3 regions of the Bradyrhizobium sp. UFLA06-06 genome follow, and region 3 is predicted to be linked to each of the others. Evidence: riboswitches for the same ligand, from Rfam matches in the RefSeq annotation. Region 3 holds a riboswitch; each other region holds the start of a gene.
The links. Region 3 has a riboswitch for cobalamin ahead of IF803_RS34005 (TonB-dependent receptor). Riboswitches for the same ligand answer to the same signal wherever they lie in the genome.
Positions count from the first base shown of each region.

Region 1: linked by a shared signal. The riboswitch ahead of IF803_RS29200 (TonB-dependent receptor) and the one ahead of IF803_RS34005 (TonB-dependent receptor) in region 3 are both predicted to bind cobalamin.
Region 2: linked by a shared signal. The riboswitch ahead of IF803_RS01245 (DUF1636 family protein) and the one ahead of IF803_RS34005 (TonB-dependent receptor) in region 3 are both predicted to bind cobalamin.

Region 1 covers NZ_JADFUD010000043.1:10,000-14,250, forward strand. Annotated here, with positions in the region: gene IF803_RS29200 (TonB-dependent receptor) at 1-1,860, opposite strand, end outside; cobalamin riboswitch at 1,970-2,167, opposite strand; gene IF803_RS29205 (FecCD family ABC transporter permease) at 2,280-3,323, shown strand; gene IF803_RS29210 (ABC transporter ATP-binding protein) at 3,320-4,093, shown strand.
Region 2 covers NZ_JADFUD010000001.1:284,096-288,346, forward strand. Annotated here, with positions in the region: gene IF803_RS01235 (cobyric acid synthase) at 1-560, opposite strand, end outside; gene cobO (cob(I)yrinic acid a,c-diamide adenosyltransferase) at 572-1,225, opposite strand; cobalamin riboswitch at 1,262-1,476, shown strand; gene IF803_RS01245 (DUF1636 family protein) at 1,571-1,945, shown strand; gene cobW (cobalamin biosynthesis protein CobW) at 1,942-2,976, shown strand; gene cobN (cobaltochelatase subunit CobN) at 2,976-4,251, shown strand, end outside.
Region 3 covers NZ_JADFUD010000060.1:40,242-44,492, reverse strand. Annotated here, with positions in the region: gene IF803_RS34015 (amidohydrolase family protein) at 1-632, shown strand, start outside; gene IF803_RS34010 (CobW family GTP-binding protein) at 634-1,557, shown strand; cobalamin riboswitch at 1,848-2,043, shown strand; gene IF803_RS34005 (TonB-dependent receptor) at 2,151-4,251, shown strand, end outside.

The sequences.
Region 1 (4,251 bases), on a different contig from region 3:
GCTGACCTTGAGCGCCGCGCTGGTCTCCGAGCCATAGCGGCGGGTGGGGTCGAGGTTGGTGTTGTAGAACAGCACCGGATTGAAATGGATCTCGTTCTCGAGATCCATCAGATAGACGCTGGTCTGGACCTGGAAGCGGTTGGTCCTGACGCGAAAGCCGCCCTCGACGTCCTGCGAGGTCTGGGTCTTGAGCTGGAAGGTCTGCGGGATCGGGGCGAAGGTCAGCGGGTCGAATGACGGACCCGACGCGACGCGTTCGTCGACATCAGGCGTGCGGAATGCGCGTGCCGCGCGGCCGAACACCGAGAAGGTGTCGGTCAGGCGATGCTCGACGCCGACATGCAGCGCGTATTGCGTCTCGTTGCTGTCGAGCGGTGCCGCCTGCGCGTCGAACGCGAACGGCGCGTTCGGGTCGTAGCGATCGCGCGCCGAGACGCTGGTGTTCTGCACACGCGCGCCGTAGGAGAAGTCCGTCGTCGGCAGCACGCCGATCGTGTGCTGCCAGTAGCCGGCCACGGACTGCTGCTCGATATTGTAGATGTGGAACGGGTCGACGCCCTGATAGGCGCCGCGCGACTCGCGGAAGGTCGAATCGTAATAGTCGATGCCGGTCAGGATCGTCGACGGCATCCCCAGCATCACATTCTTGACGCTGAGCCGCGGCGTCAGCGACCAGGTCTGCAGCGCGGCGTCATTGTAGGTCGAAGCGAAGCTGATGGTCGGCACCTTGCCGAAGAAGCCGCTCTGCGTCTCGCGCTGCCGCCAGCCGCCGTCGACGATGAGGTCGACGCCGTTGATCAGCGTCCTGGTGAAGCCGGCCGTGACGCTGGCGGTTTGCTGGTTGGCATAGTCGAAGGGCGTCGCGGCGCCGCGGCGATCGATGAGCAGCTCGTTGACGCCGATCGACGGATCGACCAGCCGACCGCCGGGCAGGCCGAGCTTCTGGTCGCTGCCGGCGACGGTGAGGAAGGCGGTGAGATCAGGCGTGGTGTAGTTGATGTTGCCGACGGCGTTGCGCTGGTCGAGCGCATTGTTGACGCGGTAGCCGTCGGACTTGATGCCGTTGCCGTAGAACGAGGAGGACCACGGTCCGGAATTGAGCGCCGCGGAGACCGCGGCCATGCGGGTGTTGAACGAGCCGACTCCGGCCTCGGCCCGCATCGTCGTCGGCGGGCCGCCGACGCCGGTCTTGGTGATGATGTTGACCACGCCGCCCACCGCGTTGTCGCCGTAGAGCACGGCGCCGCTGTTGCCGCGCGTGATCTCGATCCGCTCGATCGAATCGAGCGGAATCGTGGTGAGGTCGAAGCCGGCCTTGTCGACGTCGTTAAGGCGGCGGCCGTTGAGCAGGAACAGCGTGTTGTCGGTCGCGAATGCGCCGAAACCGCGCAGGTCGACCGAGGTCTTGGCGCCGTTCGGCCCGCCATAGGGCGTTTGCAGCTGCACGCCCGGCACCTGCGCGAGGATCTCCGGCAACGACTGCACCGGCGAATGCGCGATGTCGTCGGCGGTGATCACGGCCGAGGAGGCGCCGACAATGCCGGCGAACTGGCGGCCGCCGCCGGTGCCACCCGTTCCGGTGGCCACGCCGGTCGCTGTCGTGCCAGATCCGCTGCCGCTGCCCGCATTGTTACTCTGCGTGGTGCCCGGCGCCGGGCGGCGCGGCGCCGGCGCTTCGTCGGCGGCCGGCCTGGCGCGCGTGACGTTCTGGTCGCCCGGCTTGGTGACTTCGATCGCCGGCAGCTGATCGGGAGCGGGCGCCTGCTGCGCCCGCGCGGCGGGGACAAGGATTGCCGGCGCGATCATCGTCGACGCGAGCAGAAGCGCGCGGTGTCGCCGATCGAGAGAGAAGGAGAACATAAGCGAGGCCTCGGCAACGTCAGTGGCACGTCACCGCGAACCAGTCTCACCATCGTGCTCACGGCATCAGGTGAAGCTCATGCCTGTACTCCCCGACCGGCATCCTCGCGTGTGACCACGGCTGACGGCAGGTCTCCTGGCTCGCGGGTCGTTACCCTTCGTCGCCTTCCCAGGACCGAGATTCCCAGTGGCCTGTGACGAAGGATTCACCGCATACAGTTGCGGGGGCAGCCGCGGCGTTGGGGAAGTTTCCCCGTACCGCATTCCCTTTTCATCTCATGAAAGAACCGTCATGTTCATCTAGGGTTCGGCCGGGCAGCAAAGTCAATCCGGCCGAAGTCGGGCGGCGGCCGGGCGGCCACGGTTTTTGTCGAGTGTCGCTTGTCTGCCACGGCGATCGCTGTAAGAGCATGGATTCAATGAGCGTGCAGGATTTTGCCTTGGCGGCCGAGGTCGCGGCGCGACGCCGGTGGGGCGCCACCGCGGCGCTGCTCGCGCTCGTGGTCCTGCTGCTGCTGATCTCGCTCGGCATCGGGCCGGTGCGGCTGTCGCCGCTTGCGGTGATCGAGGCGCTGTTCGGCGGCGGCAGCGATGTGGCGCAGGTGATCGTGCGCGAGATCCGCCTGCCGCGCACCATCCTGGCATTCGCGATCGGCGCTATTCTCGGGCTGTCCGGTGCGGCGCTGCAAGGGCTGCTGCGTAATCCGCTGGCCTCGCCGTCGCTGTTCGGCGCGCCGCAATCGGCGGCCTTCGGCGCGGTGCTGGTGATCGCGCTGGGCCTCGCCGATGTGCGCTCCTATGCGCTGCCGGTGGTGGCGATCATCGCCGCCTTCGGCTCGGTGTTCGCGCTGCTTGCGATCGCCGGCCGCAATGCCGGGCTCTTGATCCTGATCCTCGCCGGGCTTGCGATCTCGAGCTTTGCGGGGGCGGCGACGGCGCTGGTGATGAATCTCTCGAGCAATCCGTTCGTGGTGTTGGAGATCGCGTTCTGGCTGCTCGGCTCGCTGGAGGACCGCAGCTTCCAGCACGTGGCGCTGGCACTGCCCTTCATCGTCGCGGGCGCCGCCATCCTGCTCAGCCAGGCGAACGCCTTCCGCGCGCTGACGCTTGGCGAGGAGGCGGCGCAGAGCCTCGGCGTCGATGTCGGGCGGTTGCGGCTACTCGTCATCACGGGCGTAGCGCTCGGCGTCGGCGGCGCGGTCGCGGTCACCGGCACGATCGGTTTCATCGGCCTCGTCGCGCCGCATCTGATGCGTCCGCTGATCGGTCACGATCCGGCGCGGCTCTTGGTGCCGAGCGCGCTCACCGGCTCGGCGCTGCTGCTCGCGGCCGATATCGCGGCGCGCATCATCCCCTCGACCTCGGACATCAAGGTCGGCGTGCTGACCTCGATCATCGGCGTGCCGTTCTTCCTTTACCTCATCATGCGCGAACGCCGCGCGCTCGGCGGAGGTGTGGCATGACGCTGCTCTCCGCCGCCGCGCTCAATGCCTCGCTCGGCAGCCGCAAGGTGCTGCACGATATCTCGCTGTCGCTGCCATCGGGCCATCTGGTCGCGCTGGTCGGGCCGAACGGCGCCGGCAAGACCACGCTGCTGCGTGCACTGGCCGGGCTGATTCCCTCCGACGGCGAGATCCGGATCGGCGGCGATCCGCTGGCGTCGCTGCCGCTGCGCGAGCGTGCGAAGCGCTTTGCCTATCTGCCGCAGGGGCACATGGTGCACTGGCCGCTGCCGGCGCGCGACATTGTCGCGCTCGGCCGCTATCCGCACGGCGCGACCGATCCGGCGCGGCTGTCGCCGACGGATATGGAGGCGGTGCTGCGGGCGATGCAGGCGGTCGACGTAACTGAATTCAGCGATCGCCGCGTCACCGAACTCTCCGGCGGCGAGCGCAGCCGCGTCGCGCTGGCCCGGGTGCTCGCGGTGGAGGCGCCGGTGATCCTCGCCGACGAGCCGACCGCCTCGCTCGATCCGCGCCATCAGATCGACGTGATGCAGAAGCTGCGCAACGTCGCCGACACCGGCGTGCTGGTGATCGTGGTGACGCACGATCTCGGGCTCGCGGCGCGCTTTGCCGATCATGTGCTGGTGCTCGCGGAGGGGCGGCTGGCCGCACAGGGCGCGCCTGCTGAAGCATTGTCGGAGAGCGTCCTCGCCAGCGTGTTCCGGGTCAGCGCCTACCGTGCCGAATTTCAGCGCGAAGCCGTCATCGTGCCGTGGGCGGACGTCTGATGTGCGCAGGGTGCGGCCGCGAACTTCCTGCACCTCTCCCGCTTGCGGGGGAGGTCGCTGCGCTCGAAGAGCGCAGCGGGTGGGGGCTCTCTCCACAATATGACTCGCAGCGAAACCCCCACCCCAACCCTCCCCCGCAAGCGGGAGAGGGGGCGCAC
Region 2 (4,251 bases), on a different contig from region 3:
GCATCATCAGGATCGATCACGGTCATGATGCCGACCAGCTGCGCGATCACGCCGCCGCGGTCGATGTCGCCGACCAGCACCACCGGCACGTCGGCTTTGCGAGCAAAACCCATATTGGCGATATCGGCCTTGCGTAAGTTGACCTCGGCGGGGCTGCCGGCGCCCTCGACCAGCACCAGATCGGCGCGCGCCTTCAGGCGCGCAAAACTCTCCAGCACCGCGCCCATCAGCGACGACTTCATGCCGGCATATTCGCGCGCGCGTGCGGTGGCGATCCGTTTACCGTGCACGATGATCTGGGCGCCGACATCGGTCTCGGGCTTGAGTAGCACCGGGTTCATGTCGGTGTGCGGCTCGACGCCGGCGGCGAGCGCCTGCAACGCCTGCGCGCGGCCGATCTCGCCGCCGTCGACGGTCACGGCGGCGTTGTTCGACATGTTCTGCGGCTTGAACGGCAGCACGCGCAGGCCGCGCCGTCGGGCGGCGCGTGCGAGGCCGGCGACGATGAGCGACTTGCCCACGTCCGAGCCGGCTCCCTGGATCATCAATGCGCGCGCCATGGTGCTGTCTGTCAGAACTCGACGCCTGGCTGGGCCTTGATGCCGGAGCGGAACGGATGCTTCACCAGCGTCATCTCGGTGACGAGATCGGCAATCTCGATCAATTCCTCCTTGGCATTGCGCCCGGTGAGCACGACATGGGTCATCGGCGGCTTCGACGTTGTCAGGAAGTCGACGACATCGGCGATCGCGAGGTAATCGTAGCGTAGCGCGATGTTGATCTCGTCGAGCACGACCATGCGCAGGCTCGGGTCTGCGATCAGCTGCTTGGCCTTTTCCCAGCCCGCTTGCGCTGCCGCGATGTCGCGGGTGCGATCCTGCGTCTCCCAGGTAAAGCCTTCGCCCATCGCGTGGAATTGACAGAGATCGCCGAAATGCCCGGTGAGCAGGCGGCGCTCGCCGGTATCCCAGGCGCCCTTGATGAACTGCACCACGGCGCAGGGGAAGCCGTGCGCCACACAGCGCACGATCATACCGAACGCGGAGGATGATTTTCCTTTGCCGGCGCCGGTATGAACGATGATCAGGCCCTTTTCGCCGCTCTTGGTCGCCATGATGCGGTCGCGGGCGGCCTTCTTTTTCGCCATCTTGTCCGCATGGCGCGCGTCCAGCGAAGAATCGGTGCCGACGGCGGCGTCTTCAGCGTCGTTTCCATCAGAAGTCATCACGTTCCTTCGGCTTGACAAGTGCGAGGCTTGGACGAATGGTGCGTCCGCGTTGGTTCCTGTCCTACGACAGGCGAACAGGGAATGCGATAGGGAGATGACCGCAAGGTTCGCCCGAAGCGCAGCCGCCCCCGCGACCGTGACCGGAGAGATGCCCAAGCCACTGATTCCATACGGAGTCGGGAAGGTGGGCATCGAAGGGTAAAACCTGCTCCGCAAGCCGGGAGACCTGCCAACGCAGCATGTTGTGAAACCGGCGGACGGGGTGTTCCGCGACGGGGAACGAACCTGTCCAAAATCGGTTCGTGTGCCTCATCGCTTCCCGCTGTCAATCCAGGAAGGGCGATGAGCGTTACACTTCATGTCTGCATCACCTGCCGCGCCGGCCAGACGCCGGCGGAAGGTGAGCTCGCGCCCGGTGCGCGCCTGCATGCCGCGCTTGTCGAGGCCGGCGTGCCCGATGACGTCAATCTGGTTCCCGTCGCATGCCTGTCGGCCTGCAGCCAGGGTTGCTCGGTCGCGCTCAGCGCGCCGGGGCGATGGTCCTATGTCTACGGCCGACTGTCCGCCGATAATGCCGCGGATGTGATCGCCGGTGCCTCCGCCTATGCGGCGGCGCCCGACGGCATCGTGCCGTGGCGCAGCCGTCCGGAAATCTTCCGCAAGCAATCGCTCGCCCGCATTCCACCTCTTCCCGTCGTGCCGGAGGCCGCAGAATGACCACGCTCGCCAAAATTCCTGTCACGGTCGTGACCGGCTTTCTCGGCTCCGGCAAGACGACGCTGATCCAGCATCTGATCCGCAATGCCAACGGCAAGAAGCTCGCGGTGCTGGTCAACGAATTCGGCAGCGAAGGCGTCGACGGCGACATCCTGAAGTCGTGCGCCGACGCCAATTGTCCGGCCGAGAACATCGTCGAGCTCGCCAATGGCTGCATTTGCTGCACCGTCGCCGACGATTTCATCCCGGCGATGGAGCAGTTGCTGGCGCGGAACGTGAAGCCCGATCACATCGTGATCGAGACCTCAGGGCTCGCCCTGCCGAAGCCGCTGCTGAAAGCGTTCGACTGGCCGGAGATCCGCTCGCGGATCACGGTCGACGGCGTGATCGCGCTCGCCGACGCCGAGGCCGTTGCGGCCGGCCGTTTTGCGCCTGACCCGGCCGCGGTGGATGCGCAGCGCGCAGCGGACGACAATCTCGACCACGAGACGCCGCTGTCGGAAGTGTTCGAGGACCAGATCGCCTGTGCCGATATCGTGCTGCTGACCAAGGCGGATCTCGCCGGGGCGGAGGGGATCAAGGCAGCGAAAGAGGTGATCGCGGCCGAGATGCCGCGCGAGGTGCCGATGCTGCCCGTCGTCGACGGCACGATCGACGCGCGCGTGATCCTCGGGCTCGAAGCGGCGGCGGAGAACGATCTCGCGTCGCGGCCGTCGCATCACGATGGCGAGGAGGAACACGAGCACGACGATTTCAATTCCGTCGTGATCGATCTTCCGGAAGTTTCGGATGTCGACGCGCTGGTCGCCTCGATCAAGGGACTGGCGCGCGAGCAGAATGTGCTGCGCGCCAAGGGCTATATCGCGGTCGAAGGCAAGCCGATGCGGCTGCTGGTGCAATCGGTCGGCGAGCGGGTGCGGCATCAGTTCGACATGCCCTGGGGCGCCCGGGCGCGGCAGTCGAAGCTTGTCGTGATCGGCGAACATGCCGACATCGACGAAGCCGCGATCAGGGCACGGCTTGGTGTTTGATGCACGTCGTCTTCCGCGAGAGCCGCGGCCTTGAGGAGACCGCGACGCCAAGGGACCTCGGCCAGGATCCGGCCGATCTCGTGGTGTTGTCGTTTTCCGACAGCGATCTTGCTGCCTTCGCGGCCGGCTGGCGGCGCGGCCGCGCTGCGTTGCCGTCGCTGCGGCTCGGCAATCTCGCGGAGCTGCGCCATCCGCTGTCGGTGGATACCTATATCGAGCGGACGCTCTCGCACGCCCGCGGCATTCTGGTGCGGCTGATCGGCGGCGAGCCCTATTGGTCGTACGGGCTGGCCGCGGTGCATCGGCTGGCGAAGGAGCGCGGCATCGCCCTGGTGGTGCTGCCGGCCGATGGCCGCGACGATCTGCGGCTGGATGAATTCTCGACCTTGCCGGTCTCGACGCTGCGCCGTCTCAAGGTGCTGTGCGACAAGGGCGGCCCGGTTGCCGCGCAGGCCGTGATCGCGCAACTGGCGCTGGCGTCCGGACTCTATGCCGGGCCTGTGGTCGGCGAGATCGATCTTCCCGAGATCGGCGTCTACGATCCCCGGCGCGGTGCCATCGCGGCGTTGCCGGCACCGGACGGCCGGGCGCGCGTGCTGGTGACGTTTTATCGTTCTTATCTCGCGGCCGGTGACACGGCGCCGGTCGATGCACTGATCGATGCATTGCGTGAGAGGGGCTTTGATGCTCATGGCGTGTTCGTCACTTCGTTGAAGGCGGCGGGCGTGTCCGATTGGCTGCGCGTTCAGTTTGCGCAATGCGCTCCAGCGGCCATCGTCAATGCGACCGCGTTCTCCGCGGCCGGCGACGACGGCACGACGCCGTTCGACGCTGCATCGTGCCCGGTGTTCCAGGTCGCTTTGTCGACCGCGCGGCGCGAGGATTGGGCCGGATCGCTGCGCGGTCTGTCGCCTGGCGATCTCGCGATGCATGTGGTGCTGCCGGAGGTCGACGGCCGCCTGTTCACAGGCGTCGTGAGCTTCAAATCGCCTGGTGAGCGCGATCCCGAGCTGCAATTCGCGCATCTTGCGCATCGGCCGGATGCCGAGCGCGTCGCTGCAATTGCCGCACGCGTGGCCGCCTGGCATCGGCTTGCCGGCAAGCCGGAACAGGAGAAGCGGCTTGCGCTGGTGCTCTCGAACTATCCGGGCCGTCCGCATCAGATCGCGCATGCCGTCGGCCTCGATGCGCTTGCCTCGGTCGAGGCGTTGCTGACAGATCTCGCGGCCGCGGGATTTGACCTTGAGCCGGTGGAGTCGCTGGGCGACATTCTTT
Region 3 (4,251 bases):
AGCGCAACGGCCTCGGTTATGATTCGGTGCAGCGCGTGACCGACGGTCACCGTTTCGGCAGCCGCGAGGAGCTGCTGGCGGCACAGGCCGAAGAGCCCTCGACCTTGGTGCTGTGGCACGTGCTCGATATCGAGAACAACGCGCATCATCGCGATCTGCTCGACATGGCGGTGCTGTATCCGGGCGGCGCGATCGCCTCCGACGCGATGCCGTGGACGCTGTCCGACGGCCGCCCCTACACCGGCGACGCCTGGCCGCTGCCCGACGATGCCACCTCGCATCCGCGCTCGGCGGGCTGCTTCACCCGCTTCATCCGCGAATGGGTGCGGGAGCGCAAGAAGGTGTCGCTGCTCGAGGGTATCCGCAAATGCGCGCTGATCCCGGCCGAGATCCTGTCGGCGAGCACGCCGGCGATGCGGGCCAAGGGCCGGCTGCAGGTCGGCGCCGACGCCGATGTCGTGGTGTTCGACTTTGAGACGCTGAGCGATCGTGCGACCTTCTCCGCGATGAATCGTCCGGCGGAGGGCGTGCGGCATCTCGTGGTCAGCGGCCAGCCGCTGATCAGCGATGGTGTGCTCGATGTCGCGGCGCGTCCCGGCCGGCCGGTGCGCCGGCCTGTCACCGGAGGCTGAGGTGCCGGTCCCGATCCTGCTGGTCGCGGGCTTCCTCGGGGCGGGCAAGACCACGGTCGTCAACCATCTGCTGGCGCATGCGCAAGGGCGGCGCATCGCCGCCGTGGTCAACGATTTCGGTGCGATCAATATCGACGCGGAGCTGATCGCGGGCGCCAGCGACGGCGTGGTCAGCCTGAGCAACGGTTGCATCTGCTGCACGCTGGAGGGCGACCTGCTGCGCACGCTCGCCACGCTGCTGCGGCGTGATCCGCGTCCCGAATTCATCGTGATCGAGACCAGCGGGATCGCCGATCCCGCCGACATCGTGCGCAACCTGATGGATCCCGTGATCTGGAAGGAGGCGCCGCTCGAGACCGTGCTGTGCGTGGTCGACGCGACGCAGCCTGCGGCGATGCTGAACGACGCGCTGCTGCGCTCGCAGCTGCGGGCGGCGGATGTGGTGGCGCTGAGCAAGGTCGATCTCGCCGATGCCGCTGCGTGCGCCGCGATCCGCGACGCCGTGCGCGCGATTCGTCCGGCAGCCGTGGTGGTCGATGCGTTGCATGGCGAGGTGCCGGCCGCGCTGCTGTTTCCGGCGGATCTCGATCACCTGCCGGCGCCGCGCGAGACCGCGCCGCGACGGCCGGCGTCCGACCGGTTCGAGACGCTGAGCTGGACCTCGGAGCGGCCCGTCGTGCTGCCGCGCCTGCAGCAGGCGATCGGCAGACTGGCGCCGAAGCTGGCGCGGGCGAAGGGATTGTTCGAGACGGTGGAGCAGCCCGGGCGGCTGACGGTGTTTCAACTCGCCGGCGGCCGCGCGACCTTGGCTACGGGCGGCGTGCCGTCGCCCGGCGTGCCGCGCACGCGAATCGTGTTCATCGCCGAGATGGGTGCTCTGTCGCGGGCGGAGATTGATGCGATCATGGAAGGCTGCGTCGAGTGACGCAAATGTCCCGTCATCCTGAGAGAATGTGAATGTATTCAGCGTCGTCCTGGCGAAAGCCAGGACCCATTACCCCAACCGCCTATTGTTGTGCGACGCTGGGGCCACTATCGCGCTCTCTATCGAATTCGGTGGTTATGGGTCCTGGCTTTCGCCAGGACGACAGCGCGGGGATGACGGGACAAGAAGTCTCCGCGTCAGCCGCAGATGTCGCTGTGTCATCGCCGCCGCAGCATTTCGCAAAGCATGTGTGGGACGATCGCATCGAATTGACAGCCCTGCCGCCAGCACCTATCGTTTTTGCCGACGGTTCCCTTCGGGGATCAAAAGGGAATGCGGTGCGAGGGTAACCTCAATGCCGCAGCTGTCCCCGCAACTGTAAACGGCGAGCCTTTCGTCAATTTGCCACTGGGCTATCAGGCCCGGGAAGGCGTCGACAGGCGATGACCCGTGAGCCAGGAGACCTGCCGTCAGTCGTGGTCACACGCGAGCACATCGGGCGGGGGCGTCCTGGTGGGATCGGAGCACTGCCTTTTGGGCAATGCGCCAGTCCGCGTTCGCGGTGACGTGCCACGTTACCGCGAGTCGTTTTCATGTCTCCGTCCTTTCCCGTTGCGCGCAAATGGCGCCTCGGTCTCGTCTGCTCCCTGTCATCGCTACTGCTGCCGGCTGAGGGCTCGACACAAACACCTCCACCAACCAGGCTCGATCCGATCGAGGTCGCGCCTTCCGCTGCGGCAAAGCCGAAGCCTGCGGCGCGCAGCCGTGACATGGCCGCTGCGGCGCGGCCACGGCCGAGGCCCGCGACGGTCGCACCAGCCGGCAACACGCCGCGCGCCGCGGCGTCAGGCGCATCGGGGGCGGTATCGCCGACGCTCAATGCCACCACGCAGGGCGGCACCGGTAGTCGTCTCAATCTGACGCCGCTGCAGACGCCGGCCAGCGTCGAGATCATCACGGCGCAGACCATCGCTGAGCGCGGCCAGCATAATGTGGTCGATGCCGTCACCCAGGACGCGGCCGGCTTCATCGCAACGCCGGCGCCCGGCAATGGCGGCCTGTCGTTCAGCACCCGCGGCTTTGCCGGCAGCAACTCGGTGATGACGCTGTACGACGGCACGCGTTTCTATATCGGCTCCGGCACGCTGACGTTTCCCTACGACACATGGTCGACGCAGCGCATCGAGGTGCTGCGCGGCCCGGCCTCGGTGCTGTACGGCGAGGGCGCGATCGGCGGCGTCATCAACGTGATCCCGAAGAAACCGCAGAGCACGACTTATAACGAGGCCGAGGTCTCGCTCGACAGCAACATGACCCGGCGGCTCTCGGTGGACAGCACCGGTCCGATCAATCCCAATGTGTCGTACCGCGTCAACGCCACCGGCAACATGTCGGACGGCTGGGTCGATCGCGACAAGACCTCGAATGCGGTGGTCTCCGCCGCCGTGCGGGTGCAGGCGTCGGACAATCTCGCCTTCACGCTGTCGGAGAACTACGGCGACCGCAGCCCGTCGCGTTATTTCGGCACGCCGCTGATCAACGGCTCGATCCAGGACGCGCTGCGCTTCAAGAACTACAACGCATTGGACAGCGCGATCCGCTATCAGGACAGCTGGACCCGGTTCAAGACCGAGTGGGACGTCGCCGACGGCATCAAGGTCAACAACACGCTGTATTACCTGACCAGCGAGCGGCACTGGCGCGACATCGAGAACTACACCTGGAATCCGAAGACCCAACTGATCGATCGCACGAGCTATATCGAAATCTTCCACGACCAGAAGCAGCTCGGCAACCGGATGGATACGACCTTCAGCGGTCACGTGTTCGGACTTGCGAACCAGTTCGTCGCCGGGTTCGACGTCAACCGGATCGACTTCACCCATACCAACAACTCGCCCTATGGCGGCGCGTCGTCGGTCAATCCCTACGTGTTCGATCCGGGATCGTTCTTCGCGACGACGACGGCGACCACACCGGGCTTCAATGCGATCGTCAATCAATACGCGCTGTTCGCCGAGGATCGGCTCTCGCTGACCGATCAATTGTCGCTGGTCACCGGGGTCAGGTATGATCGCCCCGAGGTGGAGCGCACCGACTACAAGACGCCGGCAAACAGTTTTGAGACGAAGCTATCGGGGACCAGCTGGCGCGCCGGCCTCGTTTACGAGCCGATCAAGAACCTCGCGTTCTATGGCCAGTACGCGGTCGGCGTCGATCCGGTCAGCAACCTGATCTCGCTGCCCGTCTCGCAAAAAACCTTCCAGCTTGCGACCGGCGAGCAGACCGAGATCGGGGTCAAGCAGGCGTTCTGGGGCGGCCGCGGCGAGTGGACGCTGGCCGCCTACGAGATCGTCAAGACCGGGCTCACGATTCCCGATCCCGGCAATCCCACCGGCGGCCTGGCATTGCAGATCGGCCAGCAATCATCGCGCGGGGTCGAAGGATCGATCGGGCTCGCGCTGAGCGACGGCTGGCGCGTCGACGCCAATCTTGCGCTGTTGCGCGCCAGATACGACAACAACAGCCAGGTGGTCGGCGGCAAGATTGTCAGCTTCAACGGCAATGTCCCGGTCAACGTGCCGCAGCAGGTCTCGAACGTCTGGCTGACCTGGGATTTCGCGCCCAACTGGTCGGTCTATGGCGGCGTGCAGATCGTCGGTGCGATGTACTCCGATCTCGCCAACACCCAGC